One region of the Pseudomonas sp. NPDC079086 genome, then DNA from elsewhere that is predicted to be linked to it. Evidence: riboswitches for the same ligand, from Rfam matches in the RefSeq annotation. Region 1 holds a riboswitch; each other region holds the start of a gene.
What was found. Region 1 has a riboswitch for cobalamin ahead of ACIGEK_RS07420 (energy-coupling factor ABC transporter permease). Riboswitches for the same ligand answer to the same signal wherever they lie in the genome.
Positions count from the first base shown of each region.

Region 2: linked by a shared signal. The riboswitch ahead of cobG (precorrin-3B synthase) and the one ahead of ACIGEK_RS07420 (energy-coupling factor ABC transporter permease) in region 1 are both predicted to bind cobalamin.
Region 3: linked by a shared signal. The riboswitch ahead of cobO (cob(I)yrinic acid a,c-diamide adenosyltransferase) and the one ahead of ACIGEK_RS07420 (energy-coupling factor ABC transporter permease) in region 1 are both predicted to bind cobalamin.
Region 4: linked by a shared signal. The riboswitch ahead of cobW (cobalamin biosynthesis protein CobW) and the one ahead of ACIGEK_RS07420 (energy-coupling factor ABC transporter permease) in region 1 are both predicted to bind cobalamin.

Region 1 covers NZ_JBITTY010000001.1:1,592,979-1,600,887, forward strand. Annotated here, with positions in the region: gene ACIGEK_RS07410 (TetR/AcrR family transcriptional regulator) at 1-44, shown strand, start outside; gene ACIGEK_RS07415 (acyl-CoA dehydrogenase family protein) at 41-1,693, shown strand; cobalamin riboswitch at 1,797-2,005, shown strand; gene ACIGEK_RS07420 (energy-coupling factor ABC transporter permease) at 2,059-2,739, shown strand; gene ACIGEK_RS07425 (hypothetical protein) at 2,744-3,487, opposite strand; gene ACIGEK_RS07430 (DUF3703 domain-containing protein) at 3,595-3,921, shown strand; gene amn (AMP nucleosidase) at 4,005-5,480, shown strand; gene ACIGEK_RS07440 (hypothetical protein) at 5,590-6,417, shown strand; gene ACIGEK_RS07445 (LysR substrate-binding domain-containing protein) at 6,426-7,310, opposite strand; gene ACIGEK_RS07450 (agmatine/peptidylarginine deiminase) at 7,445-7,909, shown strand, end outside.
Region 2 covers NZ_JBITTY010000001.1:754,358-762,266, reverse strand. Annotated here, with positions in the region: gene ACIGEK_RS03675 (DUF692 domain-containing protein) at 1-745, opposite strand, end outside; gene ACIGEK_RS03670 (hypothetical protein) at 802-1,059, opposite strand; gene ACIGEK_RS03665 ((2Fe-2S) ferredoxin domain-containing protein) at 1,180-1,881, opposite strand; gene ACIGEK_RS03660 (cobalt-precorrin-6A reductase) at 2,121-2,849, opposite strand; gene cbiE (precorrin-6y C5,15-methyltransferase (decarboxylating) subunit CbiE) at 2,846-4,048, opposite strand; cobalamin riboswitch at 4,107-4,295, shown strand; gene cobG (precorrin-3B synthase) at 4,391-5,734, shown strand; gene ACIGEK_RS03645 (precorrin-8X methylmutase) at 5,727-6,353, shown strand; gene ACIGEK_RS03640 (precorrin-2 C(20)-methyltransferase) at 6,350-7,102, shown strand; gene cobJ (precorrin-3B C(17)-methyltransferase) at 7,235-7,909, shown strand, end outside.
Region 3 covers NZ_JBITTY010000002.1:626,012-633,920, reverse strand. Annotated here, with positions in the region: partial or broken gene ACIGEK_RS12475 (O-methyltransferase) at 1-529, shown strand, start outside; gene ACIGEK_RS12470 (hypothetical protein) at 545-865, shown strand; gene ACIGEK_RS12465 (alpha/beta hydrolase) at 1,011-2,195, shown strand; gene ACIGEK_RS12460 (MliC family protein) at 2,302-2,895, shown strand; cobalamin riboswitch at 2,963-3,188, shown strand; gene cobO (cob(I)yrinic acid a,c-diamide adenosyltransferase) at 3,298-3,909, shown strand; gene ACIGEK_RS12450 (cobyrinate a,c-diamide synthase) at 3,909-5,213, shown strand; gene bluB (5,6-dimethylbenzimidazole synthase) at 5,210-5,857, shown strand; gene cbiB (adenosylcobinamide-phosphate synthase CbiB) at 5,854-6,762, shown strand; gene cobD (threonine-phosphate decarboxylase CobD) at 6,755-7,747, shown strand; gene ACIGEK_RS12430 (cobyric acid synthase) at 7,744-7,909, shown strand, end outside.
Region 4 covers NZ_JBITTY010000001.1:736,223-744,131, reverse strand. Annotated here, with positions in the region: gene cobN (cobaltochelatase subunit CobN) at 1-1,201, opposite strand, end outside; gene cobW (cobalamin biosynthesis protein CobW) at 1,208-2,263, opposite strand; cobalamin riboswitch at 2,363-2,599, opposite strand; gene ACIGEK_RS03590 (cobalamin biosynthesis protein) at 2,686-3,129, shown strand; gene cobM (precorrin-4 C(11)-methyltransferase) at 3,126-3,881, shown strand; gene ACIGEK_RS03580 (YoaK family protein) at 3,902-4,663, opposite strand; gene ACIGEK_RS03575 (hypothetical protein) at 4,688-4,936, opposite strand; gene ACIGEK_RS03570 (hypothetical protein) at 5,422-5,865, opposite strand; gene ACIGEK_RS03565 (DNA helicase UvrD) at 6,811-7,845, opposite strand; gene ACIGEK_RS03560 (ATP-dependent nuclease) at 7,830-7,909, opposite strand, start outside.

The DNA of each region.
Region 1 (7,909 bases):
GCGTCGTGGGCGCCCCATTGCCTGAAGAGGAGCCTCAGCCATGAACGCCAGCCAACACGCCGAAACCCATGAAGTGTTCAATCAAGTGCCGTCGCTGGATGGCGCCAATCTGTACCGCGTCGACCTGCCGCTGCAAGAGTGGACCAAGCGTTTTGGCGGTGGCTGGGCCGAGCAGCGTCTGGATGTATATGGCGGTCTGGCCGGCGGTGAGCTGATGGTCGCTGGTTTTCTCGCTAACGAAAATAAGCCGGTGTTTAAGAGCCATGACCGTTATGGTCATCGTGCTGATTTGGTTGAGTTTCACCCGGCCTACCACCAGTTGATGAGCGCCGCTATCGAACACGGCCTGCCGTCCATGCCCTGGACTGACCCGCGTGCCGGTGCCCAGGTGGCACGTGCCGCGATGAGCTACCTGCACAGCCAGGCCGAAGCCGGTAGCGGCTGCCCGCTGACCATGACCTTCGCCAGCGTGCCCGCACTCAAGCTACAGGCCGATGTGGCCGAGAAGTGGTTGCCAAAAATCCTCTCGACCCAATACGACCCGCGCAACCTGCCGATAGAGCAGAAAACCGGGGCGACCATCGGCATGGCCATGACCGAGAAGCAGGGCGGTACTGATGTGCGCGCCAACACCACGCGGGCTTATCCGGTTGGCCTGGGTGGCCCGGGTCAGGCCTATGAGCTGGTTGGCCATAAGTGGTTCTGCTCGGCGCCGATGTGCGATGCCTTTCTGACCCTGGCGTATACCGCTAAGGGGCTGACCTGCTTTCTACTGCCACGCCATCGTCCGGATGGTTCGCGTAACGAGTTCTATATCCAGCGCCTGAAAAACAAGCTGGGCAACTGGTCGAACGCCTCCAGCGAAGTGGAGTTCCGCGGCGCGCTGGCCTGGATGGTCGGCGAGGAAGGCCGCGGCGTGCCAACCATTATCGAGATGGTCGCGCTGACCCGCTTCGACTGCATGATCGGCTCCAGCGCGCTGATGCGTCAGGCGCTGACCCAGGCCGCGCACCACTGTGCCCATCGCCAGGTGGGCGGCCGCGTGCTTAGCGAACAGCCGTTGATGCAGAACGTACTGGCTGACCTGGCCCTGGAAAGTGAGGCGGCGCTAGCGTTGACCATGCGTATGGGCAAGGCGCTGGATAATCCGCACGACGAGCAGGAAGACAAGTTCGCTCGGCTCGTCACCGCTGTGGGCAAATACTGGATCTGCAAACGGGCGCCGGCCATGATCAACGAGGCCGCCGAATGCATGGGCGGCGCCGGTTATGTCGAGGAAACCATCCTGCCGCGCCTGTACCGCGAAGCACCGGTCAATTCCACCTGGGAAGGTTCGGGCAACGTGCAATGCCTGGACGTGTTGCGTGCCCTGTCTAAGGAACCAGGTGTGCTTGATGCGCTGTTCCATGAGCTGGGCGACGGCCACGGTGATGCAAGGCTCAAGGCGCATGTTGCCAAGTTGCAGGCGGATTTCCGCGACACCGCCGATATCCAGTACCGCGCTCGCCAACTCACCGAAGACGTGGCTTTGGCGCTGCAAGCCAAGTTGCTGCTGGAAGCCGGTAATGCGGCGGTGTCTGATGCCTTTATCGCCAGCCGCCTGGGCGGCCAGGGTGGTCGTGTCTACGGCACCTTGCCGCGCGGAGTGGAAGTTGAGGCGTTGTTGGCGCGCAGCACGCCGCACCTGGTGTGAGGTGTATGCCCGTCTAGCAAGGGCTTTTGCGCGAATTGCAGTGTTCTGCTTTACCTTGAGCCCGGTCCTCTGCGCCGGGCTATGTCATTTCTGCGTGCGGCCGGGTAAGGTGGCCGCCGATGGTTCCGCAGCGTGTTACGCGAGCGGATGAAAAGGGAACATGGTGGGTACTGCTACACGTACCGAAGCCATGGCTGCCCCCGCAACTGTAAGCGGCGAGCGACGCCCACATGCCACTGACCGCAAGGTTGGGAAGGCGGGCGAAGTAGTAAACCGTGAGCCAGGAGACCTGCCATCGAAGCCGGGCACGATGCCCAATCCCTCAATCCAGATCATCGCGCGGTGGGCGCGGTACAGGAATCTCTATGCACATCGAACCAGAAGTCGTTACTGGCGCCAAACTCTTCCTCAGTTATGCAACCGCAGCGGGTGCCTTTGGCCTCACGGCCAAGCTTGCCCTCGACAGCGTACGCAGCAACGGCGGCATTGCTGCCCTGACCTTACGTAGCCTGCTGACCACTGCGTTGGTGTTTTGCTTCTTCGAGGTCTTTCCGCATCAGGCGGTTGGCGTTTCCGAAGTACACCTGATCCTCGGCTCAACTCTGCTGCTGCTGTTTGGCGCCGGGGCAACGGCTATCGGTCTGGCGCTTGGCCTGTTGCTGCAGGGGCTATTGTTCGCTCAGTTCGACTTGCCGCAGTACGGCATGAACGTGACCACGCTGCTGGTACCGCTGTGGGGTATCAGCCTGCTGGCCAAGCGCCTGATTGCGCCGGGCACCGCGTATGTGGACCTCTCCTACAAGCAGGCGCTGGCGCTGTCGACGGCTTATCAGGGTGGCATCGTTGCCTGGGTCGGTTTCTGGGCGGTCTACGGTAACGGCTTCTCCGGCGAGAACCTGGCTGCCGTCGGTAGCTTCGGTTTGGCCTATATGAGCGTGATCCTGATCGAGCCACTGGTCGATCTGGGTGTGCTGGCCGCCGCCAAGGCGCTGTCCGCCTATAGCCGTGGGCCGTTGTTCAACGCGCGGCTGCACCAGCCTGCCTGATTGATCACCGGCGGCGCTGCCAGATCAGCTTGCCGGTATTGCTCTCAGTGACCAGGTACTGGTCACTGAAGCGATAGTAGGCGGCAGGCTGATAGTCACTGCGGCCTTGCATCTGCACCTCCAGCAAGCCGTTGTTGCTCTGCCAGCGCCCGCTGTATTGCAGCTCGCCAGGGCTGTCGTAGTTCCAGTCTGAGCCGCCTGCCACGCTGCGCGTCCATTGCGAAACGCTGCCGTCATCACTCAGTTGCAGAATCATCTGGGTGGTCATCGACGCGAAATTGGCGCCGCCGCTGTTGATGATTTTCTCGTGTATCCAGGTTCCGATCAGCGCTGGGTCGCGTGTTGCACTGCTGCTTGGGCGGCTACTTTGCGTGGCCGCTGCAGCGCTAATGTTTTGCCGGTGGAACAGCGCCTTGCGTTCCAGGGTTGCTCCGGTAGTCGGATTGCGCGCGGCGATATGGGTGTTGAGCACGCCATTGGCGTAGGTGGCATTCATATTGGCGATCAACTGCCCGGATTGCGGTTCGCTGATCTGCGCGCTGAGCAGTTGGCCGTCAAAGCTGCCGCTGATCTGCAGGCGCAACGTGCCGCCCTCGATATATTCCCCGCTGACTTGCTGGCCTTGACTGCGCAGGTGCATTTCGGCTGGCTGGCCGTCCAGCGTAGTCAGGTAGTGGCCGTCCAGGGTGTCGGCCAGCAGAAAACTGGGTAATAGGCACAGCACAAGTGTGAGCAGGGCGCGCGGCATGCGTTTTCCTCAGGAACTGGGGTTGTTGAAGATTAGCTGTTGTTGCTTGACCTGGGGGCGGCCTCGCACTTGCAGACTGACTGTGCAGCTTAACGAGGAGCGTTGCCATGACCCGTGAACACGCCTTTTGGCAAGAATACCAACTGGCCCGCGCCCAGTGCGGCTTTGATCCAGCCGCCGAGCTACACCATCTGGAGCGAGCGCATATTCTCGGTCAGCGTTATTTCAACGAGCACTTGCGCAGTCATTTGTGGATGCTTGCATGGGCTTGGCGCCAGCGTGACTGGGCCGAAGGGCTGGCGCAGTTGCTGCGCATTCCCGGTAGCCTAGGCTCGTTGTTAGGCCTATTACCCTCGGGGAATCCGGGTACGCGTCGCGTCGGTCCGCTGACCCCTCAGGATATTCCTGAGGATCTGCAAGCGCTGCTCAAGTAGCCAGCACAGGCAACACCGCGCTATCGCAAACGCGGCGGATCAGGGCAAGATAGAGCCATTACGTTCAGCCAGGAAGGTGCCTTGTGAACCCTTGCTCCGATGACTTTATTGTCGCCAAAACCGCTGAAGAAGCGGTGGATCGTCTGGCCGCTCTGCACCTGCAGGCGACCACCGCTCTCAGTCAGGCGCTCAAGCGCTACCTGAAAGAGCGCATCAAGCCAGATGCCGCCCAGCAGTGCCAGTTCCGTTACCCAGAGCTGCGCCTGATCTATCTGTGTCAGGGCGAAGTGCCGACCACTGTGCGTGCTTATGCCAAGGTGCAGGTGCCGGGCACTTACAGCATCACCGTCACGCACCCTGCGGCGTTTCGTAAGTACCTGCTGGAGCAGCTGCGTCCGCTGATGAGCGACTTCACCGTGCGGGTTGAAGTGGGCATCAGTCAGCAGAACATCCCTTACCCCTATGTGGTTGAGCAGGGCGACGAGCTGGCTGGCTCCGGTGTGACCGCCGCCGAACTGGCGCGGGTGTTCCCCAGCACCGACCTCTCCGCTGCCACCGATGGCACTGCTGATGGTTTGTATGACTGGGAAAACACCGACCCGCTGCCGCTGGCGCTGTTCGATGCGGCGCGGGTGGATTTTTCCCTGCGCCGTCTGGTGCATTACACCGGCAGCGACTGGCGACATGTGCAGCCGTGGATTCTGCTGACCAACTACCACCGTTATGTCGACCAGTTTATTCGCCATGGTTTGGATATGCTGGTGGGCGAGTCGCGCTTCACCCGCATGGTGCTACCGGGCAATGTAGTCATCGAGCGTGGCATGGCCGAAGGCGAGATGCAGGCAATCATCGAGACGGTGGTTTGGCACCGTTATCAGATGCCTGCCTATCACCTGCAGAGTGATAAGGAGGGTGACGGCATTACCCTGGTCAATATTGGCGTCGGCCCGTCCAACGCCAAGAACATCACCGACCACCTGGCCGTGCTGCGTCCGCATTGCTGGCTGATGATTGGCCACTGCGGCGGCCTGCGCCAATCGCAGACCATCGGCGACTATGTACTGGCCCACGCCTACATGCGTCGCGACGGCATTCTCGACCGTGTATTGCCGCCGAATATCCCGCTACCGGCCCTGGCCGAGGTGCAGCAGGCGTTGCAGGAGGCTGCCAAACAGGTCACTGGTGAACAGGGCGATGAGCTGAAAAAGCGCTTGCGTACCGGTACCGTGCTGACCTACGACGACCGTAACTGGGAGCTGCGCTGGGCTCAGGAACGGCCGCTGATCAACCTGTCGCGCGCCGTGGCGGTGGATATGGAAAGCGGCACCATCGCCGCGCAAGGCTATCGCCTGCGGGTGCCCTACGGCACGCTGCTGTGTGTATCGGACAAGCCGCTGCACAGCGAAATCAAGCTGCCGGGGGCGGCGGGAGCGTTCTACGAACGCGCCGTCACCCAGCACCTGCACATTGGCATCACCGCTCTCGACCTGTTGCGCAACCAGCTCAACTCGTTGCACTCACGCAAGCTGCGCAGCTTCGACGAACCGCCGTTCCGTTAGTCGGGGCGATTTTGTGGCCCACCGCACAGGATTAGGCGGCTGGGCTGCGAATGGTCGCGCAGAGGGTTAGGCTGTGCGACCTGCAAACATGACAAGGAGTGTTGTATTCATGGATCGAGCCCAGGTTTTACTCGAAGGCTTGTGGGAACCTTTCAGTTTTCTTCCCCTATTTGGCTACAGCTGTCTCGGTCTGCTACTCGGTGCTGTCGCCGGGCTGCTGCTGACCTTGCAATTGCAGCGCCGAGGCTGGCTGGCGCGGCGCAACCGCTGGCATCACTGGCTACTCAAACTGTACTTTCTGCTGTTACCCGTTAGCGGCGCCTTTCTCGGCGTGCAGGCGGGGTTGCTGTATGGCGGCCAGCAACAGGTTCATCGCCATCTGGACAGTTATGCGCCGCTGGTACAAGGCGTGGCGGATGGTATCTGGCAGGACTTCTCCACTTACTTGCAGGCTCAAGATCAACAGGTCATGACGCGCGAACTGCAGAGCACCAGTGTGCAGGCCGTACTTAATCATATGGCTGCCCAGTACCTGCAAGCGCAGCTTCTGGCCCGTGCGCCGCAGTTGGAGGAGGCCTCGTTGAGCGAGCGCATCGGCCTCCAGCTATTCGACTACTTACAGGCCAGCCTGCTGAGCGCAGCGGTGCGCGATACGGCAGTAGAGCAGGCCAATAAATACACTGGGGTGGACCGCCAGGTGGTGTTCGATGTACTCGATGCGCGGGTTGAGCAATTGTTCCAGGCTGACTTCCTGTTGGGCCTGCTCAAGCGCCAGCTAGCTCAGGTGCTCAAGCCGTTTTACCTAACGCTACTCGCGTTGTTGGGGTTGTTGCTTGCCATGATCGGCGCCGAACTGTGGCTGTCGCGCAGGCTGCGGCAATGGCCCCAAGGGTTCGTTGAGGTTCAAGCAGCACCGGGTACATTGCCGGCTCAGTAGTGCTGGGTTTATCGCGGTCTCGGCGCGCCGTGTGCCTTGTGGTGCAGCGCGCTTTCCAGCCACTGACAGAAGCTACGGGTCAGTGGCTCGTGTTCGCTGTCACGGTGGATCAGCCAGGCCCAATTAGCGCCGCGAATGGTCTGTTCCACCAGCGGTTGTAATGCTCCGCTGTTGCGCGCCTGTTCGGCCAGCAACTGGCTGACCAGGGCAATCCCAAGCCCCTGGCAAGCGGCATCCAGCAGCAGGCCCAGATCCGAGAAGTTCAGGCCTTGGCTCTGTTGGCCGACATCCGCACCGCCCTGGACCTGCCAGTGACTCCAATCCATCTCCCTTTCGCCGTGCAATGTCGTGCGCTCGGCTGCTGCCTGGCTTAACAAGCTGGGGTGGCACGCAGGGTAGAGGCGATCTTCCAGTAATACACGAAAGCTGCACTCGGCCTGAGCACTGAGGTCGTCACGCACGGCGATATCAATGGTTTGGGTGGCCATGTCCGGGGTTTCATCGGTGGTTAGCAGCCACAGATCAACCTCAGGATGCAGGCGATGAAACTCACCCAGGCGCGGCACCAGCCAGTGGCGAGCGAAGGCTGGCGTGGTGTTGACCACCAGTTGGTTGGGCTTGCGGTATTGCTCCAGGCGGCGGATGCCCACCGCCAGCTGCTGTAGCAGTGACTGGGTGGTGCTGAGCAGGTCATGTCCGGCATCGGTGAGCGCCACACTGCGCCCGCTCCTGAAGAACAGCGGCTGTTCGAGAAAGCTTTCCAGGCTGCGGATCTGTTGGCTGATTGCCGACTGGGTGAGGTGTAGCTCTTCGGCGGCTTTGTGGAAACTGCCCAGGCGGGCGGCGGCTTCGAAGCCGCGTAGGGCGTTCAGGGGAGGCCAGTGCTTGAGCATGATTGATAAGTTCTGCTAATCAAAAGTGTGCAAAATCTATCGTTAGTCGCGTGATTTTTACAGGCCTAGCATACAAGTCATCACCGCTTTTGCGGTTTTCAGTGATAACAAAGTCTTAACTGAAAGGTATTTGTATGCAGCATGAAGCAGTCGCGCAGAACGCTTGGATGATGCCCGCGGAGTGGGCGCCGCACGCCGCCACCTGGATGGTCTGGCCACATAATCGGGCGTTGTGGGAGTCGACCTGGGGCGTGACCCTGGCCGAGGTGCAGGTCGATTTCGCGCGGGTGGTCAATGCCATTGCTCGTTTCGAACCGGTGAAGCTGGTGGTCGACCCGTCGGCCATCGAGCGCGCCCGAGAGCTGTGTGGGGCCAATATCGAGCTGATTGTGCTGGCGGTCAACGACAGCTGGTGCCGCGACTCCGGTCCGAGTTTCATCTGCCACCCGCAATTGGGTCTGGCTGGGGTCAGCTGGCGCTTCAACGCCTGGGGCGGCAAGTCCGATCACGACCTCGACGAAGGGCTTGCCCGACGTGTCCTCAATGGTCTCGGCCTGGAGTGCTTTGGCACCTCGCTAAGCAACGAGGGCGGCGCGATC
Region 2 (7,909 bases), 840 kb from region 1:
GCTCCAGCAGCGTGGACACCGGGCCAAGGTGCTGCAAGGTGCGTTGGTAGAGCTGCCAGACCGGATCGCTGACCGGCTGATCGTGGGTATCGATCAGGTAGTTGCCATAATCGCTGTGGCCCGCCAAGTGCAGCTGACGAATACGCTGCTTGGGCAGGCTGCTGATAAATTCCCAGGCATCGAAACCATGGTTGCGTGCACTGACGTAGACATTGTTGACGTCGAGCAACAGCTCGCAGCCGCTCAGCTCGCTCAGCGCAGCGAGAAACTGCCATTCGCTGAATTGATCATCGGCGCAGCGCAGGTAGCTGGAGACGTTTTCCAGCACCAGCGGCCGCTCGATCACGTCCTGCACCTGGCGCACGCGTGCGGCCACATGCTGCAGGCTTTCTTCGGTATAGGGCAGCGGCAGCAGGTCGTGCAGCTGGTGGGCATTGCCCCGGCTCCAGCACAGATGATCGGAGATCCAGGCGGGTTGCACCCGTTGCGCGAGGTGTTTGAGCCGGCGCAGGTAATCGCGATCCAGCTCGTGCGGCCCGCCAATCGATAGCGACACACCATGCATCACCAGCGGGTACTGCTCGCCGATGGCATCCAAAAAGTAGAGGGCTTTACCACCCTCTACCAGGTAATTTTCCGAGACGATCTCAAACCAGTCGATCGCCGGGCGTTGTTCGAGAATGGCTTGGTAGTAGGTACTGCGTAAACCCAGGCCAAAACCCAAGCTGTCTTGTCCAGCATTCATCTAGGGTTCCTCATGCAGTGATGCGGGGCCGCCGCTGTCCGGCCGCCCCGATTCACTTATTCGCCGACTTTACCACCAGCGTTATTGCACTCGGCCAGGGTCATGGACTTGAAGCCGTGGCCTTTGCAGGCTGCCTGACCTTTACAGCTGTTCTCAGCGGTCTTGCAGTCGTTCTGACCTTTGCACGAAGTCACGCCGTAGCAGTGCACAACAGCCTCTTCAGCAACTACAACAGTGCTGGTCAGGCTAGCAAACAAGGAAGCAGCAGCGAAGGCGATAGCAGCACCAGCAGCAGCGGTAGATTTCATAGTCATGTGCGTATCCTCAGGTGATCTTGATTGGCCGGGCGAAAGGTTTTTGCGTGCCGGCATTCAACTAGAGCGACGAGATGTTCTGGCGTTACACAGGCCATGAAAATAAATAGCAACGCGCACTCAGCCCTGATCGATGCGCAGCTCGGGCACCGCACGTCCGGCCACCAGACGCTCGTCGACCAGGCGAATCACCGCAGCCTCGTCACGGATACCGAACCACTCGCCCTGTGGATAAAGGCTCGCAGTCGGCCCCATATCGCAGGGGAACTGACATTGGCTGCGGGTGATATGCACCCCGCCCTCGCACTCCAGCTTGCCGGCAGCCTTGAGACGCTGACGCAGGGTTTTCCACAGGCCCAGCGCGCCCTTGCGTGTGCAGCGCGGACCGTTGCACAGCAGCAGACGCTGGGCGTGCGGCGGAATGTGCGACCAGGCGTGCTGCGCCGGCACGGCGGACACATCACCGCAGGCCGTATGCAGTGCTGTACGCTCAAGCAGCGCGGCCAGGCCATCGAGCCAGGCATCTTCCATCGCCGTGCAGACCACAAACACCGACGCGCCATCAGTGCGCTCGGCGATCTGCTCACGTAGCCAATCACGGTGAGCAGCATCGGCACGCGGTTCCAGATCCACCACCAGCAATGGGCGCGGCGACTCATCCAGGGCCAGCCAGAACGGCTGCAGATCCTGCTCGCTGTCATGCACATGCGCCTCGCCCACCAGCGCCTCGACGCGCTGGCGCAAACGCTCAGCCGACGCACCACGGCTGAGGCCTGGGCCAATAAACAGAATGCGAGCGTAAGGGGAAACGGGCGTGGTCATGGCGGCCTCCAAAGCGGGGCGGCAGTCTAACAGGGGATTTTTTGCTCGGGTGGCGGGGCATCAGATTCCAGATGGTGCCCACGCTCTGAGTGGGCACCTGCGCTTACAACGCTCCGCGTCGTGCCTGACGTAGTTGAACTCTGCGCAACCGTGGTGGACGCAGAGCGTCCTGGGCTGAATTCCCACGCGGAGCGTGAGGAACAATCTGTGACTTGTGGGGCTTTAGCCGCGACGACCGCTCAGACCAATCGCCGCTCTAGCGCCTCCCACAGGGCATCTGGCTGCAGAAACTCGCGATCAACCGCTGGCAACTCGGGCCGACGCAGCAGCAATACAGGCAAACTCAGTTCACGCGCCACCTGCAACTTGGGCTCGGTGGACTGGCTGCCGCTGTTCTTGCTGATCAGCACATCCGTGCCCAGGCGAGCGAATAACGCACGCTCGCCGTGCAGATCGAACGGCCCGCGCGCGCCGATAATCTCCGCACGCGGCACGGCTTGCTGCTCCGTCAGGCAGCGCACGGTCCAGTGCTGATGCAGGGGAATCTCGTGCAGGTGTTCCAGCGGCTCACGGCCAAGGGTAAACAGCGGCCGGCGGAACTCGTCTAGCGCGGCAATCAGTCCGGTCCAATCGTCCACCTCGCACCAGTCATCCCCTGCGCCGGCCTGCCAACCGGGACGGCGCAGCGCCCAGCAGACGATCCCGCTCAGTTCGGCGGCGCGGGCGGCGTTGGTGCTGATCTGCGCAGCGTAGGGGTGGGTCAGGTCGAGCAGCAGTTCGATGCCCTGTTCGCGGATATACCCCGCCAAACCTTCTGCCCCGCCGAAACCGCCAACGCGCACCTGACAGGGCAAGTCATCCGGCACCCGGCCCAGCCCGGCCAGGCTGTAGATAGTTTCGGGGCTTAAACGGCGCGCCAGGCGCAACGCCTCGGTGGTGCCGCCGAGCAGCAGAATGCGCGGACTCACGGCTTGCGTACTTCCAGCAGAGTTATCGGCAAGGCGCTGCGCCAGGTGTCGAAACCGCCCAGCGGCTGCGCCTGGGCCACGCTGATGCGGGTCAGCTCGCCGCCCACCTGTTCACGCCAGGCCACCAGCGCCGCTTCACTTTGCAGGGTCACGGCATTGGCCACCAGGCGGCCGCCCGGCTTGAGGTTGGCCCAGCACTGCTCCAGCACACCGGGGATGGTCACCCCACCGCCGATAAAAATCGCATCCGGCGCAGCCAAGCCGCTCAGCACTTCGGGGGCACGGCCGGCGACCAGTTGCAGGCCAGGCACGCCGAGGGCGTCGCGATTGTGCTGGATATGCGCCTGACGGCCGGCATCGGCCTCGATGGCAAGCGCCCGGCAGCTGGTATGCGCGCGCATCCACTCGATGCCGATGGAGCCGCAGCCAGCGCCGACATCCCAGAGCAGCTCGCCGGGTTGCGGCGCCAGCCGCGCCAGGGTGATGGCGCGCACATCACGCTTGGTCAGCTGACCGTCGTGCCGATAGGCGTCGTCCGGCAAACCCGGCGTCAGCGGCAGCAAGCGCGCCTCAGCGCCAGCCTCGCACTCGATTGCCAACAGATTGAGATCAGCAGCGCGCGGCAATGCCCAGTCACTGGCCAGGCCATCAATCCGCCGTTCCTGAGCGCCGCTCAGGTGCTCCAGCACGGTCAGCCGGCTCGGGCCAAAACCGCGTTCACGCAGCAACTCGGCCACGGCCGCCGGGCTGTCGCCGTCATTGCTCAACAGCAGCAGCCGCGCGCCAGGGAAGAGCTGTGCCTGCAACGCCGCCAACGGCCGCGCCACCAGCGACAGCACCGTCACGTCCTGCAGCGGCCAGCCCAGACGGGCGGCGGCCAGCGACACCGACGAGGGTGCGGAAAACACCCGCAACTCATCCGTCGGCAGCTGCCGCGCCAGGCTCGCGCCAACCCCATAGAACAGCGGGTCGCCGCTGGCCAGCACGCACACCGGCGTACCGCGCCGCGCCAACACCGGCTCCAGGCTGAAGGGGCTGGGCCACAGTTCGTGCTGCCCCGGCAGATCGCTGGGCAACAGCGCCAGCTGCCGTGGGCTGCCAACAATCCACTGCGCCTCACCCAGCGCCAGCCGCGCCGCCTCACCCAGGTCGGCATAGCCGTCTTCACCTATCCCCACCAGGGTTAACCAGGCCGTCATACCTACTCCTCTGCGCCCGCCCGACGAGCAAGGGTGTCTGCACGTCAAACAAAGCGGGCATAATAGCGCCTTCGTCGGTGCCCGCCGCCATTGTGCATAGGGCCTAAGAGGGAACACGGTTAAACCGTGGCTGCCCCCGCAACTGTAAACAGCGAGTCTGCCGCAACTGTGCCACTGGGTAACCGGGAAGGCCGCGGCAGATAAAGACCTGTCAGCCAGGAGACCTGCCGACGACGCTAGTCGCGAGTGCCAACATCGGGCGGGGTGTACCGATGCCATGAAATCCCCTGTGGGCGGATTTCGCTGGTTCGGTCGCCGCGTCTTTGTTGCTGGTGACCCTTTTTGCGCAACCGTCCAACCTCCGCCGACCTGCCCGACCCACGTCCTAGCGCGTGTCCCGGCCTGCTGCGTATCGTTCCGGCGCTGGACGGTGGCATCTGTCGGGTCAAGCTGGCCGGCGGCGTACTCAACAGCTCCCAGGCACGCGCCATCGCCGAGGCGGCCGAACACTGCGCCAGCGGTGTGCTGGAGCTGACCAACCGCAGCAATCTGCAGATTCGTGGCGTGTTGCCCGGCCAGCAAGCCGAGTTGATCGAGCGCCTGCTCGCCGCAGGCCTGGGCCCCAGCAACCCGGCCGCCGACGATGTGCGCAACCTGCTATTTAGCCCCGCCGCCGGCCTCGATCCGCACGCCCTGCTCGACACCCGCCCGCTGGCCGCCGCATTGCTCGACCTGCTGCAAACCACCCCGACGCTGCATGGGCTGTCGGCCAAGTTCGCCCTGCAGCTGGACGGCGGCGAAGCCCTGACTATGCTCGAACACCCCCACGATATCTGGCTTAGCGCCCTGCCCGGATCGCCGGCCCGATTGGCCTTTGGCTTGGCCGGTTGCCCGAGTGACAAGCCACTGGGTGTGATCGACGCAGAGCAAGTCGTGCAGCTAATCGAGCTACTGCTCAGGCTGTTTCTCAACTTGGCCGGAAGCGAACATAGCCGGATGCGCCAGCTGCTCGCCGTGACTCCAGCCCGCCAGCTGCTGCAACAGCTACAGGCGCAACTGCCCTTCGCCCTGCAAGCGGCCCCACTCGGTTGGCAGCGCACCTCGATCCACCCACATCCAGCACTCGGCATTTATCCACAGCAGCAGGCCGGCCTGTGCATGATTGCAGCCAGCGCGCGCCTGGGCCGGATCAACGCCGCGCAGCTGCGCGCCCTGGCCGAGCTGGCTGAGCACTACGGCGATGCCAGCCTGCGCCTGACGCCCTGGCAGGGTCTGCTGCTGCCGAATATCCCAGAGCACTCGGCAGGCACACTGCTGCACGCGCTGGCCGAACTCGGCCTGCTCACTGACGCGCAGGAACCGCTTAGCAATCTGATCGCCTGCACCGGCTCAGCCGCCTGCGCCAAGGGCCTAGCCGACAGCAAAGTCGACGCCTTGCTGCTCGCCAAGCACCTGCGCGCCAGCACAGCGCGGCCGCAGGTGCATCTCAGCGCCTGCCCGCGCTCCTGCGCCGCCGCGCATACCGCGCCCTTTACGCTGCTGGCCAGCAGCGCCGGGCATTACCAGCTTTATCAACGCACGCCCGAGGCGGCCGGTTTCGGCCAAATGCTGGCCAGCGCCATAACGATCGACGAGGCCGGCGACTGGTTCGCCGCCCACTGCACAACAGGAAACAGCGATGCTTGAGTACATCCGCGACGGCCAGGAAATCTACCGCCAGTCCTTCGCCACCATCCGCGCCGAGGCTGACCTGTCGGCGATACCGGCTGATCTGGAAAAGCTCGCCGTGCGCGTTATCCACGCCTGCGGCATGGTCGATGTGGTGCAGGACCTGCGCTTCTCCCCCGGGGCCGGTGCAGCCGGCCGCGCCGCGCTGGCCAAGGGCGCGCCGATTCTCTGCGATGCGCGGATGGTCGCCGAAGGCATCACCCGCCCGCGCCTGACCGCCAATAACCCGGTGATCTGCACCCTGCAAAACGACGGCGTGATTGAGCAGGCCCGCGCACTGGGTAATACCCGTTCGGCAGTCGCATTGGAACATTGGCGCGAGCATCTGCAAGGCAGCGTGGTGGTGATCGGCAACGCCCCAACCGCGCTGTTCTACCTGCTGGAAATGCTCGACGCCGGCGCGCCAAAACCGGCGTTGATTATCGGCATGCCGGTGGGCTTTATCGGCGCGGCGGAATCCAAGGACGCCCTGGCCGCCGACAGCCGTGGCGTGCCTTATGTAATAGTCCGTGGTCGACGTGGCGGCAGCGCCATGGCGGTGGCGGCGGTCAACGCCCTGGCCACGGAGGTGGAGTGATGAGTGTGCAAAAAGGCCGCCTACTCGGCATCGGTGTTGGCCCCGGTGACCCCGAGCTGATCACCCTCAAGGCCTTGCGCCTGCTGCAATCGGCAGCGGTGGTCGGCTACTTTGTGGCCAAGGCCAAAGCCAACAACGGCCAGGGCGGCAACGCCTTCGGCATCATCGAACAGCACCTCACCGACGCCCAGCAGCGACTGCCGCTGGTGTACCCGGTGACCACGGAAAAGCTCGCCGCGCCGCTGAGTTATGAAGATGTGATCAGCGACTTCTACGACACCTGCACGGTGCAGATCGCCGCCCGGCTCGACGCCGGCTTTGATGTGGCAGTGATCTGCGAAGGCGACCCGTTCTTCTACGGCTCCTACATGTACCTGCACGACCGCCTGGCCGGCCAGTACGACGTGGAAGTGGTGCCCGGCGTGTGCTCCATGCTCGGCTGCGCCTCGGTGCTCGGCACCCCGCTGGTGTACCGCAATCAGAGCTTGAGCGTGCTTTCCGGCGTGCTGCCCGAAGACGAACTCAAGCAGCGCCTGCACAGCGCCGAAGCCGCCGTGATCATGAAGCTGGGGCGCAACTTCGAGAAAGTCCGCCGCGTGCTGCAGGAGCTGGGTATCGACCAGCGTGCCCATTACGTCGAACGCGCGACCATGGGCAACCAGCGAATCGTACCGCTGGATGAAGTAGAGCCGATGTCCTCGCCGTACTTCTCGATGATCGTGATCCCCGGCGAAAAATGGCGCGGTTGATCCCGAGGTGAAAACCGTAGGGTGGATGACGCTTCACCCATCCACCAATTGCGATGGTGGATGAAAAAGCGTCATCCACCCTACCCACTGATCGCGGCCAAGGCCGCTCCTACGCCAACCACGGAACACCTTATGACCGCCGCTCCCGCCATCATCATTCTCGGCCCCTCCGCCCTGCCTTGCGCGCGGCGTATCCAGGTGCTTTATCCACAGGCGCAGATTCACGGCCTGAGCGGTCGAGTGGCGGATGTCGAGCGGCTGTATGAAGACTTCGGCGATACCCTGCGCGCGCTGTACCGCGCCAGTACGCCGATCATCGCCCTGTGCGCCGCCGGTATCGTGATTCGCAGCCTGGCCGCCGTGCTCGGCGAGAAAGACCGCGAGCCGCCGGTGCTGGCCATGGCCGAAGATGGCAGCGCCGTAGTGCCGCTGCTCGGCGGACTGGGCGGGGTCAACCGGATGGCGCGCGAAGTTGCTGCGCACCTGGAGGTCAGTGCGGCAATCACCACCAGCGGCGAACTGCGTTTCGGCACCTGCCTGCTGGAACCGCCGGCTGGCTATAAACTGGCCGACCTCGAACAGGGCAAAGGCTTTGTCAGCGATTTGCTCGGCGGTCAGGCCGTGCGTATTGAAGGCGACGCGCCCTGGCTGGCCCAGGCCAAACTGCCGGTGGATAACAGCGCCAATCGGGTGATCCATATCAGCCCACACAACCGCGCCGCCAACGTTGATGAGCTATTGATTCACCCACAACAAGTGGCTGTGTGGGTCGAACGCGCCAGCACCGACGTACTCAGCGAACTGCAA
Region 3 (7,909 bases), on a different contig from region 1:
CCCGAGCAGGGCCAGTTTATGGCCTTGCTGGTGCAGCTGACTGGGGCGCGGCGGATTGTCGAAGTCGGCACCTTTACCGGCTATAGCGCCCTCTGGCATGGCCCATGCCATGCCAGAGGGCGGTCGGCTGATTTGCTGTGATATTCCCGGCGAATACAACGCCACGGCCGAGCGCTACTGGCGCGAAGCAGGGCTCAGTGCGCGTATCGAGCAGCGTTTGGCGCCTGCGCTACAGACCCTGGCGGAGCTAGAGGCTGAAGGCCTGGCCGGCAGTATTGATCTGCTGTTTATCGACGCCGACAAAGCCAATTACCCAGCCTATCTCGAGCATGCCCTGCGCCTGGTGCGCCAGGGTGGACTGATTCTGTTCGATAACACCCTGTGGAGCGGTCGCGTGCTTGAGGATAACCCTGAGAGCGCTGACACTCGAGCGATTCAGGCGCTCAATCTGGCGCTGCGTGATGATCCGCGTATTGACCTGTCCCTGCTGCCGTTGGGCGACGGTCTGAGCCTGTGCCGTAAACGCTAAGCCTGCGCCGCCTGTATGCCTGAACCGATTCGTCTGCCCGAGCAACCCGATGCCTGCGAGCTCTGCGCTCGCGCGGCCGCTTTGACGCGCCATCATCTGATCCCCAAGGCGCTGCATAACAAGGTTTATGTGCAGAAGCGCTTCGGCAAAAGCGAGCGCATCAGCGCCACACTCTGGGTCTGCCGCGCCTGCCACAACCAGATTCACCGGCTGTTCAGCGAAAAGGAGCTGGCGCTGACCTACAACAATCGCGACAGCCTGCTAAGTGATGAGCGCCTGCGGACTTTTGTCGAATGGCTGGCCAGCAAGCCAGCGGGCTTTATGCCCAGGCATTAAATTACGGTTAGGCTTGCTGCTTGTTTGTAATGACCTTTTGACCCCTTAGTAGTGGCGACTGCCGATGACCTGTTTACGCGCGCTGTCATGTGTATGCCTTGCTCTGCTGTTGGGCGCTTGTGCTGGGCCTGCGCCGCTGATGCTGATGAACACGCCGGTTATTTATCACCAGGCTGCTATCGACCCTTTCGCCCATTTGTCGCCCGCAGAACGGGTTCCCGATGTGGCACTGTTCTACGCCACTACTCGGGCGCCAGAGGCCGCTGGATATGGTAATCGCGTCAGCTCCACCCTGCAGCTGGGCCGCGCCCAGGTGCGTTTGGGCGACCAGCAGAGCGATTGGTCGCAATTGCATTTGGCCTCGGTCAGCGAACTGCGCGAGCGTGAGCTGCCACTAAGCCTGATTGCGGCTCAGCAAACAGCGGTACTGCCGGTGCAGCGGCCGATTGATGTGCCTTTGGCGTCGCCGGTGCAGAGCTATATCGATGCGATCAACCTGGCGCTGGATAAGGCCCGCGACAAGGAAATCATTATCTATGTGCATGGCGCGAAGGTGGATTTCACCAATGCCTGTGAGCTGACGGGTGAGCTGGTGCATTTTGCCGGGAGAGACTTTGTCGGCCTGGCATTCGATTGGCCGTCACACCAGAACATTGTCAGCTATCTGCTCGGCATCGATGTCGGTCGCGCTCGTGATTCCAGCCAAGCGTTGGCGCAGTTGATCGAGCTGCTGGCGCGGCATACCGCTGTCGAGCGAATCAACCTGATCGCATACAGCGCCGGCGGGCGCGTGGCATCTCTAGCGTTGCAGGAATTCCAGAATCGTCATCCGGATTTGAATACGGCGCAGTTGCAGGAGCGTTATCGGATTGGCGCAGTGGTCTTTGCCGCAGCGGATGTCCCTGAGGAAATATTTGAAGGCCGCCTGCCTGCCATCAGTCGCGTTGCTGAGCAGGTGATGATCACTGTGTCCGATCAGGATGAGGCACTGGACTATGCGCAGCGTCTGATGCCCGGTGGCGCGCGGATTGGCAGCAGCCGGGCCGAGCAGAGCCTGCACCAATTCACACACAGGCGGCACCTAAACAATGTCACCTTACTGGATGTGTCCGGCAATAGCAGTGAGCGCGGTTTTGACATCGTCGGTCATCATTACTGGTACCGCCACCCCTGGGTCAGCAGCGATGTGATTTTACTGTTGCGTACGAATCTATCGCCGGATCAACGGGCGCTATCTGTCACCGAGCACCCGGCAGTCTGGTACATGAACACTGACTACCCACTGACGGTACGTGAAGCAACCCGGCGTGTACTCAAGGGCCAATGGTAGATGCTTTGGTCTGGCCTTAGCTGACGAAACATGCAGCTTGGCGCAAGCAGGCTGTAAGCCTGGATACGGCTATTAAAAACAAACGGATAGCGGACGAGGAGTCACCATGTTCACCCTTAAGCGTTTTGTCCTTTTGGCTCTGCTCGGCCTGCCGTTAGCGACCCTGCAGGCGGCTGAACCATCGTTCAGCTGTACCAAGGTAGCGTCTGGCAGTATTGAGGAACTGATTTGTCAGACGCCTGCTCTGGCCGAGTTCGACCAGAAAATGGCGAGTGTTTATCAGCAGGCTTCGGCCAAGGCCGCGAACCAGCATCCACCGGTACTCAAAGCTGAGCAGAGAGGCTGGATAAAAGGTCGCAATGACTGCTGGAAGGCCGCTGACCGCGAGCAGTGCGTAACCGAGAGCTATCGCCTGCGGATTACCGAATTGCAGGCGCGCTATGCGTTGCTCAAAGCTGTCGGGCCGGTGCATTTTCAGTGTGATGGCCTGCCAGCCAAGGAAGTGATCGTCACCTATTACCCCTCCGAGCCTGCGACCCTGCTGGCCGAGTTTGCCGACAGCGTGTCGTTGATGTACCAGCAGCCCGCAACCAGCGGTAGAAAATACCAGGGGTGCAATGAATCATTCTGGGAGCACCAGGGTGAGGCGGCTGTGGTGTGGGGCTACGGCTCGCCCGAGATGAAGTGTCAGGCCAAGTAACCCAGGTGGCTTAAGCCATCTGCGCTAAATGGCGCATTCGTTTGACGCTTAATCGCGAACTCTCTACCCTTCGCGCCTTGTAACAGGTGCCCCCAACGCTGTGCGTGTGCGGGGTGAAACTGGGAAGTCGGTGCGCTGTGTGTCTTTACGCCAGTTATTCCGACGCTGCCCCCGCAACGGTAAGTGAGTTAAACGTCGCAATTGCCACTGTGCTGCATGCATGGGAAGGCGCGGCTTAGAGCCTGAAGGTTCGCTCACAAGCCCGGAGACCGGCCTGTTGCAGTCCACGGCATCGCGGAGGGCGATGGCTGGCGTGTGGTTTGCGCTATGCGTAGGCCCGCGCTGTCCCTATCTCCGCATGCTTTTTCCAGCCAGATCGCCCTGTGGCGGTGGAGCAGTGCGATGACTGAATCGATTGAGCGTGACGCCCGGCACAAGGCGCGCATGGCCCGCAAGAAAGCCCTGATCGATGAAAAAATTGCCCAGGCCCAGGACGAATACGGCCTGCTGCTGGTGCACAGCGGCAATGGCAAGGGCAAGAGCAGCAGCGCCTTCGGCATGGTCGCCCGCGCCTTGGGCCACGGCCTCAAGGTTGGCGTGGTGCAATTTATCAAGGGTGCGGCCAGTACCGGCGAAGAAGCCTTCTTTCGCCGTTTTCCCGATGAAGTCAGCTACCACGTGATGGGCGAGGGCTTTACCTGGGAAACCCAGGATCGCCAACGTGATATCGATAAAGCCCGTGAAGCCTGGGCCGTGGCTGCGCAGTTGCTGAATGATTCAGCCGTTGGCCTGGTAGTGCTCGACGAGCTGAACATCGCGCTGAAATACGCTTACCTGGAACTCGACGTGGTGCTCGCCGATATCGAAGCGCGGCCGCTGCTGCAGCATGTGGTGGTGACTGGTCGTGGTGCGCTGCCGGGGATGATTGAGGCGGCGGATACCGTGACTGAAATGAGCCTGGTCAAGCATGCGTTCAAGGCCGGGGTGAAGGCGCAGAAAGGGGTGGAGTACTGATGCCCGCACGTCAATGTCCTGCACTGCTGATCGCTGCACCGGCTTCCGGCCAAGGCAAGACCACCGTAACCGCTGCCCTGGCACGGTTGCACGCGCGCCAAGGCAAGCGCGTGCGGGTGTTCAAATGTGGCCCGGACTTTCTCGATCCGATGATTCTCGCCCGCGCCAGCGGTGCACCTGTGTATCAGCTTGATCTGTGGATGGTTGGCGAGGCGGAGAGTCGCCGGTTGCTTTGGGAGGCGGCAGGTGAAGCCGACCTGATTCTGATCGAAGGGGTAATGGGCCTGTTCGATGGCACGCCCTCGGCGGCTGATCTGGCCCGGCACTTTGGCGTGCCGGTGCTGGCGGTGATCGATGGCTCTGCCATGGCCCAGACCTTTGGCGCCATGGCCCATGGTCTGGCGACCTTTCAGCCTGATTTGCCATTTTCCGGTGTGCTCGGCAATCGGGTTGGCAGCACACGGCATGGCGAGATTCTGCGTGATGCGCTGCCGGCCTCGATCCGCTGGTACGGCGCCTTGCCGCGCAGTGCCGAAGTTGGCTTGCCGAGCCGTCATCTGGGCCTGGTGCAGGCCGGCGAGCTGGCCGATCTGGATGCACGCCTGGATGCCGCTGCCGATGCCCTGGCCGCCAGTGCTGATACCCGTTTGCCGCCGCCCGTCAGCTTCGCCGCGCCGGAGCAGGCAAGGCCCGCACCCTTGCTCAAGGGGGTGCGGATTGGCGTGGCACGCGACAGTGCCTTTGCCTTTCTCTATCAGGCCAATCTCGATCTGTTGTGCGAACTGGGCGCCGAATTGAAGTTTTTTTCACCGCTGACAGACGCGCAGTTACCCGAGGTCGATAGCCTGTATCTGCCTGGCGGTTACCCGGAATTGCATCTGGCCACGCTTGAGGCCAACCAGCCCATGGCTGAGGCGATTCGTACGCACCATGCCATCGGCAAACCGATCCACGCCGAGTGTGGCGGCATGCTCTATCTGCTCGACAAACTGACCGATAAGCAAGGCGCCAGCGGGCAGATGCTTGGCTTGTTAAGCGGCGAGGCGAGCCTGCAACCACGCATGACCGCCATGGCCTTGCAGCAGGCTGAGTTGCCTGAGGGGCTGTTACGCGGCCACAGCTTTCACTACTCGGCGCTTAGCAGCGAACTGCAACCGCTGACCCGTGGCGAGTGCCCGAACTACAAACGCACCAGTGAGGCGGTCTATCGCCAGGGGCGGATGACGGCCTCCTATATTCACTTCTACCTGCCGTCCGATCCGGCTGCCGCCGCTGCGCTGTTTCTCCCTGGAGTGCCTGCATGAGTGAGCAAGCCTTTAGCCCGCTAGAGCGCGCGGCGGTGTATCGCGCTATTGCTGAGCGTCGCGATATGCGTCATTTCAGCGGCGGCGAGGTGGCTCCCGAATTGCTCGCGCGCGTGCTCGAAGCCGCGCATCAGGCCCCCAGCGTCGGGTTGATGCAGCCCTGGCGCTTTATTCGCATCACCCGCCCGGCCTTGCGTGAGGCGATTCACGGTTTGGTGGAGGAGGAGCGCGTGCGTACCGCCGAGGCTCTGGGCGAGCGCAGTGACGAATTTATGCAGCTAAAGGTCGAGGGTATTCGCGACTGTGCCGAGCTGCTGGTGGTGGCCCTGATGGAGGGCCGCGAGGCCCATGTATTTGGGCGGCGCACCTTGCCGGAAATGGACTTGGCTTCGCTGGCCTGCGCGATTCAAAACCTCTGGCTAGCGGCGCGCGCCGAAGGCTTGGGGATGGGCTGGGTGTCACTGTTCGAGCCGCTGGCCTTGGCAGATTTGCTCGCTATGCCGACCGGCAGTAAGCCGCTGGCGGTGCTGTGTCTGGGGCCGGTGACGGAGTTCTATGAGGCGCCGATGCTGGTGCAGCAAGGCTGGGCCGTGCCGCGGCCGCTCAGTGAGTTGCTGTTCGAGAACCAGTGGGGCACGCCATGAGCCTGGTGCTTAGCACCTGCGCTGGGGTCGCACTGGATGCGATTTTTGGCGAGTCCAAGGGCTGGCATCCGCTAGTGGCCTTTGGTCGTATGGCCGAGCGTATCGAGCAGCGCTTCAATCCGGCGGGCGGCGGTTGGCGCAGCCACGGCGTCAGCGCCTGGTGCCTGGCGGTGTTGCCGCTAACGTTGCTGGCTTGGCTGCTGAGCCAGATCAGCGGCTTGGGTTGGGCGGTGGAAATTCTTGCGCTGTACGCCGCTCTTGGCCTGAAAAGCCTGGGCGAACATGCCATGCCGGTAGCCCAGGCGCTGCGTCTGGGTGATTTGCGTCTGGCCCGCGAACGGGTCGGCTATATGGTCAGCCGCAATACCGCACAACTGGATGCTGCTGGGGTGGCCCGCGCGGGCAGCGAGTCGGTGCTGGAAAACGGCAGTGACGCGGTGTTTGCCGCGCTGTTCTGGTTTGTTATTGCCGGTGCGCCTGGTGTGGTGTTGTACCGCCTGAGCAATACCCTGGACGCCATGTGGGGTTATCGTAATGAGCGCTATGAGCGTTTCGGTTGGGCTGCGGCGAAGATCGACGATGTTCTTAATTACATTCCTGCGCGTTTAGTGGCCCTGACCTATGCAGTGCTCGGCCGAACGCTGTTGGCGCTGCGCTGCTGGCGAAACCAAGCGCCGCTGTGGGACAGCCCGAATGCCGGTCCGGTGATGGCTGCAGGCGCTGGGGCGCTGGGCGTTAGCCTGGGCGGCGCGGCGGAATATCACGGTGAGATGCATATACGACCCGAGCTGGGCGCGGGCCCGCAACCCAAGGCACGCGATATCGAACGGGCACTCAATCTGGTCAACGGTGGCGTGTTGCTGTGGTTGGCGCTGCTAGTGCTGTGGGGGCTTGCTTATGCTTGAACATGGTGGCCGGCTGCGCGCGGCCTCGCTGCGTTATGGCATTGCCCTGGCGGAGTGGTTGGATTTGTCTACCGGTATCGCGCCATACGGCTGGCCGCTACCGGCGATTCCCGCAAGTGCCTGGGCGCGCTTGCCCGAGCAGCAGGACGGTCTGGAAATCGCTGCGCGGGATTACTACGGCGTAGCCAACTTGCTACCGGTGGCCGGTTCGCAAGCTGCGATCCAGGCACTGCCGCGCCTGCTGCGCCACGTTACGGTGGGCATTGTTTCGCCGGCTTATGCCGAGCATGCGGCTGCCTGGCAGCGTGAAGGGCATCGCCTGTTAGAGCTCAGCGAGGGGGCAATCGAGCGGGCGCTGGAACGCATTGATGTCTTGCTGCTGGTTAATCCGAACAACCCCACCGGGCGCTGCATTGAACCTTCGCGTTTGCTGGAGTGGCACCGGCGCCTGGCCGAGCGTGGCGGCTGGTTGGTGGTGGATGAAGCCTTTATCGACTGCACGCCCGCGCTCAGCCTGGCCGCGTTCAGCGAGTTACCAGGGCTGATTGTGCTGCGCTCGTTTGGCAAGTTCTTCGGCTTGGCGGGCATTCGCCTGGGCTTTGTCCTGGCGCAGCCGCAACTGCTGGCGCAACTGGCCGAGCTACTCGGGCCTTGGGCCATCAGTGGGCCGAGCCGGGTGGTGGCCACTGCGTTGTTGCAAGACCTCGCCGGTCAGCAGGCGCAACGCGAGCGGCTGATGGCCGATGGTGAGCGCCTGGCCGCGCTGTTGATCGAGCATGGGCTCAGCCCAACAGGCGGTTGCGCCCTGTTCCAGTTCTGCTGCACACCACAGGCGGCCTTGTTGCATGAATTTCTCGCCTTGCAGGGCATTCTCACCCGGCTGTTTGAAGCACCGCTGAGCCTGCGCTTTGGTCTGCCGTCTGATGAAGCCGGCTGGCAGCGTTTGCAGCAGGCGCTGGTGGTCTTTGACGGAGAACAGTCATGACCACTCTGATGGTGCAGGGCACCACTTCCGATGCCGGCAAAAGCACCTTGGTAACCGCGCTATGCCGCTGGCTCAAGCGTCAGGGCGTTAGCGTGGTGCCGTTCAAACCGCAGAATATGGCGCTTAACAGTGCGGTTACCTCCGATGGCGGAGAAATCGGTC
Region 4 (7,909 bases), 860 kb from region 1:
TGTCCAGACCGACGCCGTTGCCGATGCGCCCATCGCGGGTCGGGTAGTTGGCCAGCACCAGGGCGATGCGTTTGTCGGCGTTGGCCTTGTCGGCCAGGGCGATCCAGTTGCGCGCCAGCTCAGCGACAAAATCCATCCCGGCTAAATGCGGCTGATAACACACCACATCGCTCTGGCTGCGCTCACTGCGCCAGGCCAGGCCCTTGAAGCTGATCGGCTGGGTAATCAGGCGGCCATCCAGCTCGGGCAACACGACATGCATAGCCAGGTCGCGCGAACCCAGGCCTTGGGCGCTGGCTTGCCATTGCTCATGGTTATCCAGCGAGCAAATGGCTTGCAGTACCGGGATATCGCGGCGGAAAGGTCGCTCGCTCGGTGCTTCCGGGTTGGACAAGGCGAAGGCGGTGGTGTTGATGATCAGCGCCGTGCCGGTGTCGTCCAGCCAGGTTTCGACCTGGGCCAGGCAGGCGGCCTCCTTGAGGCTGGCCACGGCAATCGGCAGCGGGTTGAGGCCTTGAGCCTGCAGGCGCTGACAGAACACATCGATAAAGCCGGTGTTCGCCGCCTGCACTTGGGTGCGATAAAACAGCAGCGCCACCACCGGCGCAGTCGCTTGCCAATTAGCCTGCCAGTCGGCCAAAACCGCGCTGGCCTGCTGCGGGTGATAGAGGCCCACGCGCGGCAACGGCTGCGGCTCGCCCCAGACATAGTCACGCTGCAGCCACTGGCTGGCGATGCAGTTAAACAGCTGCCGCGCATTCTGCGCGCCGCCCTGACGGAGGAACTGCCAAAGCCGCTCGGCCTCAGCCTGCGGCACAGTGCTCAAGCCCATCAGCTCGGGGTCAGGGTTGTCGCAGCCGGGCACCATGATCACCCGCGCACCGCGCTCGGCCAGCTCAACCAAACGCTCAATACCGTAGCGCCAGTAACTGACGCCGCCGTGCACGGCAATCAGGATGACCTTGGCATGCTGCAGCACCTGCTCGACGTAGAGGTCCACCGAGGCGTGATTACTCAACTGCGCCGGACTGGCTAGGCGCAGGCTCGGGTAATCCTCGGGTAACTGCCGCGCCACCTCGGCCAGTAACGACAGCTGCGAATCGCCGGTGCAGAGAATCACCAGCTCGGCCGGTGTCTGGCCGAGGTCGGCGATGCTGTCGACCGGTACTTGGCTGCCGGGCTGGGTGCGGATTAGATGCATGGGGGCTTAGTTCGCCAATGCCGCCTGCAATTCAGCGCTGATGACAGCCTGATCAAGCTGCTGACCGATCACGATCAAGCGGCTGACCCGCACTTCGTCAGCCTGCCAGGCGCGGTCGAAGTGTTTGTCGAAGCGCTGGCCAACGCCTTGCAGCAGCAGACGCATCGGCTTGCCGGGAATCGCCGCGAAACCCTTGATGCGCAGAATGCCGTGTTTGCTGACCACGTCCTTCAGTGCGCCCAGCAAACGCGCTTCCTCGGCCTCCGGTAGTTCCACGTGGAACGAGTCGAATTCGTCGTGATCGTGCTCTTCATGCCCTTCCAGGTCATGGTGGGTTTTGCGCGCATCGATGTGCAGCTCGGTTTCGCAGTTGAGGCCCAGCAGTACGTCCAGCGGCAGTTCGCCGCCGTGGGCTTCGATAATTTTCACCGCTGGCGGCAGCTCTTCCGCCACTTCGGCGCGCACCGCCGCCAGGGTGGCGGCGTCGAGCAGGTCGGCTTTATTGAGGATCACCAGATCAGCGCTGGCCAGCTGATCCGCGAACAGCTCGTGCAGCGGCGATTCATGGTCGAGATTCGGATCAAGCTTGCGCTGCTGATCGACCTGGTCAGGGAAGGCAGCGAAAGTACCAGCGGCCACAGCTGGGCTATCGACCACAGTGATCACTGCATCCACCGTGCAGGCGTTGCGAATTTCCGGCCAGTTAAAGGCCTGCACCAGCGGCTTGGGCAGGGCCAGACCGGAGGTTTCGATAAGGATATGGTCGAGTTCGCCACGGCGCGCCACTAACTCGCGCATCACCGGGAAGAACTCTTCTTGCACGGTGCAACACAGGCAACCGTTGGCCAGCTCAAAGACGCGGCCGTTGGCTTCTTCTTCGCTACAACCGATGGAGCACTGTTTGAGGATTTCTCCGTCGATGCCCAGCTCGCCGAATTCATTGACGATCACCGCAATGCGCCGCCCGTCAGCGTGGCCAAGCATATGCCGGAGCAAGGTGGTTTTACCGGCGCCGAGAAAGCCGGTAACGATGGTGACGGGAAGTTTGCCGAGGGTTTTCATGGCGAGTCCTGCATAGCGTCGAAAGAAAGACGAGCAGGAGGCGGCACAGACATGACAGCCACGGGGCGTCAGCCAACACCACCGGATCACCCCGCCCGGTTGTCGAAAACGTGACGAGGCAGGTCTCCTGGCTCACGACCGGGCTGGCGTAGATACGCCGGCTACCCCCTTCGCCTTCCCGCGTTTACGCAGTGGCTGTTGTGCTGCAGCGCTTGGGCGGCAGAACAACGCAAGGGGACGAGTCGTTTACAGTTGCGGGGGCAGCCAAGGCATTCACCTTGTTCCCTCTTAGCTTCAGCGGCAGAGCCGCGAAGAACCTCGAACGCGCCAAGGCTACGCAGGCCACGGCGGCCGGTCAATCGCAGTTGACCACTGCCGGCCGCCATGGTGAGCTACGCCGCCGCACACATCGAGCACCGCAGATGATCCCCAGTAACGCCCCTAGCCGCCCCGCTGCCGCCATTCAGGTAGTCGCTGGGCTGGGCTGTCGCAGCGGCTGCAGTGTGGAAGATTTGCTCAGCCTGCTGCTGCACAGTTTGCAGGCGCATGGTCTTAATGTGGATAACTTGGCGGGGCTGGCGAGCATCACGCACAAGCGTGACGAACCGGGCCTGCAGGCGCTGGCCGAACATCTCGGCCTGCAGCTGATCTGTTTCAGCCCTGAAGAGCTGCTGCCCTATCAAAACCTCGTTCAAGCTTGCGCACTTACTCTGGCCGTCACCGGCAGCCCGGCCGTCGCCGAACCCTGCGCCCAGGCGCTGGCCGAACGCCTGGGCGGCCAACCTGTCCGCCTGCTCGGCGGCAAAACCCGTAATGCCAGTGCCACCTGCGCGCTGGCGTCGATTGCACCCAAGGATTTGTCATGACCGTCTACTTTATCGGTGCCGGCCCCGGCGACCCCGAGCTGATCACCGTAAAGGGCCAGCGCCTGCTGCGCAGCTGCCCGGTGATTCTCTACGCCGGCTCGCTGGTACCGGCAGCGGTGTTGGAAGGCCATAGCGCTGAGCAGGTGGTGAACACCGCTGAACTGCACCTGGATGAAATTATCGAGCTGATTGCCCAGGCGCACGGCAAAGGCCAGGACGTGGCCCGCGTGCATTCCGGCGACCCGTCGCTGTATGGCGCGATTGGCGAACAGATCCGCCACCTGCGTCGGCTGGAAATTCCTTTCCAGATCATTCCCGGCGTCACTGCGACCGCTGCTTGCGCCGCCCTGCTGGAAAGCGAACTGACCCTGCCCGAGGTGGCACAGACGCTGATTCTCACTCGCTATGCGAGCAAGTCGGAGATGCCGGCGGGTGAGCAGCTGAGTGATCTGGCGCGCCACGGCGCGACCATGGCCATTCACCTCGGCGTGGTACATCTGAGCAAGATAGTCACTGAGTTGCTGCCGCACTACGGCGCGGACTGTCCGATTGCTGTGGTGCACCGGGCCAGCTGGCCGGATCAGGATTGGGTCAGTGGCACCCTCGCCACCATCGAGGAGCAGGTGCGCGCCAAGGGCTTTCGCCGTACTGCACTGATCCTCGTCGGCCGCGTGCTGCACGCCGAACAGTTCGCCGACTCGGCGCTGTATAACGCCGAGCATCGCCATCTGTTCAGGTCGTCAGACGCTTGAGCGTAACCAACCGATCGACTTCAGCGACGTAGCGCCCTCCGTGCGAGTAACAGCAGGTCATCCAGCGCCGGCACGCAGGCCAGCAACACCAGCAGCAAGGCCAGCGGCACGGTGGCGATGTACCCCAGGTAGCTGAAACCCAGTGCGCCGATCACCCCACCGAGGAAGAAGTACAGCGCTAACAAGCTGAGCACCCGCAACCGCTGACGGTCGGCCATCACCCGGGCTATTTCAGGCCCGCGCGTGCGATTCCAATAGAACAGCTTGCCCAGCTCGATGCCGATGTCAGTGATGATCCCGGTGATATGCGTGGTGCGGATTTCGGCGTTGGAAAGCTTGGTGATCAGCGCGTTCTGCAGGCCCATGATGAAACACAGCAGCATCACCGTCAGCGGCACAAACAGGCCGGTAATCTGCGCCATTGCCGTGCCCAAAAAGCCAAAACACAGCAGCAACACGGCCTCAAGCAGCAGCGGCAAGGCGTATTCGCTGTGCAGATGCCGCCGCCGTGAGTAATTGATCATCACCGTCGAACACGCCGCGCCAAGAAGAAACGACAGCACCGCGCCGAGGCCACCCCAGACCAGCTCATACGCGCCCAGAGCGATGTTATCGGCCATTGCCGAGACAATGCCGGTCATGTGCGAGGTGTATTGCTGCACGGCAAGAAATCCGCCGGCATTGATCGCCCCGGCAACAAAAGCCAGGGTAAACCCAAGATGCCGGTTGGCAGCCGCACTGCGAGTGCGGCCGGTCAGACTTCTCGCATAACGAATGGGCATTGGGTGACCCTGGTTTACAGCCTGTTAGAGATGAATCTCTGTGCCTTTGATGCCGAGTAAGCGCAACTCTTCGATCAGGTCATTGAGGTCGGCGAAGGACTCCACCTGCTCTTGGTCATCAACCAGAAAGAAGCTGGTGCCCGCGCCCTTCTTCAATAGCACGATCCATTCCCGGGTATTGGCCGGGTTGGCGATGATGTGCGTATCAAAGACCACACCCTGCGCCTGCTTACTTTTTATATCTTCACGTGTGGGATGAAAATAAAGTTTCATCCAATTTAAAGCTTCGTTATCAAGCTTCAAAAATTCTATAAAATACTTATAAACCAATTAGATAGAAATCAATCTGCTGAAGGCCTAGGACGGGGTTGTACCGAGATGGAAATCAGTATGGGACGTTAAAGTATCATCCAATTTGCGGCAAGGCCGTTCGCCATGGCCTAAAATATGGAAATAAAGTTTCATCCTTTTGCCGGAAACACAGTGGTGACGGGGCTTGTAGAGGGAAGCCATTTTTGGCCTCCCTCTACACTTGCCAGCTCTAGTTTCTCAGGGCAACGAAACGGACTAGCTAGCGCAATCTAGCTCCACTATTCGGCCTGCCTCATCCAGATATGCTGGTGGAATCGCAGACTAGGGATAGCAGGATGAGGGGGTAGCCCATCTCTGCGGGTAAGGGTGAGCGTTGCGAAGGAGAGCAGCTCCGCGGCGACGTTCACTCCCTCTGGGCACCAATCGATCTTCTGGAGGAAGCTCAATCACTCCGTTGTTGCTTGCTTCCCTGGATTGAACGCTGGCCAGCGGTCTCCTAGACCACGGACAAGATATCTATTTGTTCGATCCGCTTGGGCCTGAGAAGACTCGTAGTAGTCAGCTTGCTTGTAGGCTATCAGCTCGCTCGCGTATAGCCGGTTAAGCACGGCCGGGATTTGATGCTTCGGCACCCCTGCTTTGGAGGCAATCGTTGTGTAGTTTATCGTCGTGATATTGAAATTCCTGCGGTCTCTGAAGCCCACAATGACGAGATAGACCTTCAGCGAATAAAGCGACAACGCACTGAACTCGAACTCCCTCAGTTTGAGTAGCTTATCTTGCGCACCATCGTAAAAAACCTGCTTAGGCAGCTTGCCGTAGTAAGCGTCCTCCCAACCAGAGAGCTTGAGCTCTGTTCCTTCACGTAAAGGCTTGTCGATCTTCGACACCAGCGCTTCGCTAACAAGCCGTTTGAGAGCTCGAGCTACCAACGGCCTAGACATTCCCGATAGAGCTATCAGCTGAGGGTAGGTCGTCGACAGCGACCCGGTATTGAAGTCCGCACGCATACACAAGCAGAGGAAAAGCTTAAGAGCTGCCAGGCTGCAATTCTGCAGTGGGCGCGAGATCGGGGCCTCTCTATCCGCCCGATTCCCCAATGCAACCAGCCCCCCCTCTTGGATCCATTTGATGGGGAGCCGTGCAAACCTCGGGAGATCAGCCTTCATCCCTATCTCCTATTCCATGCAATCACTACTACGGCAATCGTCAGTACGAGAACGCAGCAGAGGGCCAAGTTAAGAGGGTTGGCAGTAAGAGCAGTAGCTACTGCTTTGAAGAACATATCCATAATTTTGAGCCTCGTAGAAAATTACGAAGCTATCTTTTACCGACAAGACGCTACCTATCTAGATGATCCATTACCTATAAAAGCTCATGAAACCCAGTGTTTTCGAGGCTTTCGTATGATCCTGATTAGTTCATTCTAGCCTGATTCAAATTGCTTCGTATCGGCTAAAATGAATCAAATTGGTATCTTTGATTGAGGTCGATATGGTTGGAATTGTAGAGAGCGACCTGCCCTTTCGAATCAGAGAAGCTAACTCGGTGGCCTTCGCCCGGAAGCTCCAAAGCGGTGGCTACATCTTGCAGATCATGTCGCAACTTGAGACTTATGAGTTACAGCGGCAACGAGGTGGTCCTCGCGTATTCAAAACCCTTGAGCCGCTTGTTGGTCTACTTACCAAGCTGGGGGTGGCAGAATTCGCCATCCTGCTAGATGGTGCGCCAGTGAACTCTCCTGCTGCCCCGCCGTGGGAAAGATCGCCACATTTATCCAGGCCAAGCTTTAGGCTCGATAGATCGCCGTTCTGAAGGTGCTACCGCGATTCAGATCAGCTGGACTTGAAGGCCCTGAAGTACTTTTCGTGAGCTAGATAGATATCTCCTCGCGCACGAGAGCAGGCCACGTAGAGCTTGTTACGAGTCTTGGCAGGCAGACCTTCAAAGCTGCCTCGAAGATAGAGCTTCCAGTTTCTGTCGCTCAGTACAACGCACACATCCTGGAAGTGATCCATGCCTTTGCTCGCTCCCCAATTGAATGCATGGCATCCGTACTTGTAGCTCTCCTGGTAGAAGAGCTTCACCACATCCGGATTGGCATGGATGGCATCAGCATGAGCTTGTGTATCCACAGGAACAATCGCCGTTTCATCGTCCCTGTGTGAGCCGATATTGATCTGAAGTTGGGTCGTGATGAAGTCGCACACAGTTGTCCCACACCGCCAGCTGTGGCTCAAGGTTTCCTTGTCGACCTGAACGCCAGCGTCACTAAAACGACGCTCGTAGCGCTGAATGTTGTCATGCAACGTGCGGTTGGTGGGACCATCTCGGCTAGTGTCGAAAGTGTGCTGATAGAAGTCGCCAACCAACAGGATGTCTACCTGGGCAGGCATCAGGGCGAGCAAAAGATCGAAGTCGTGACCCGCGAAATCTTGGACCTCATCAATAAAAAGCTGGTCGTAGAAGCGCTCAATTCGAGCAATGAGCCGAGGGACCGTCCCCATGACCTGCAGCAGCTTGGCCAGGCGGTTGTGGAATAGATACCCCTTACCGTCCTTGTAGTACTCGATCTCAGTACGAGCAATCGCCCGCGTGTGAGCAGGTGGCGTTCTGAAGTTCAGCCCGCGCGTACCCAAAGCCAGCTCAAGCTGCGGTCTGTAGCAGAAGCCGTTAAGGAACCCAAAGTAGGTAAACAGGGAGATGTTGGATGGCACACATCCGAATTTTCGGATGATGCTGCGCTGCAGGTGGGCGTAGTTGTTCTCTGTGTAGGTGATGATCAATGCACGCTGGTCTAGGGTCAGGCGCTCGATAAGCGTCGTGGTTTTGCCAGAACCTGCAACTGCAAACATCACGCCCTTAGCCACGCGATTGCCTCCGCAATGTAGCCAGGAACAACCAGCTCATCCGCCTTCTTGTCCAGCAACTCAA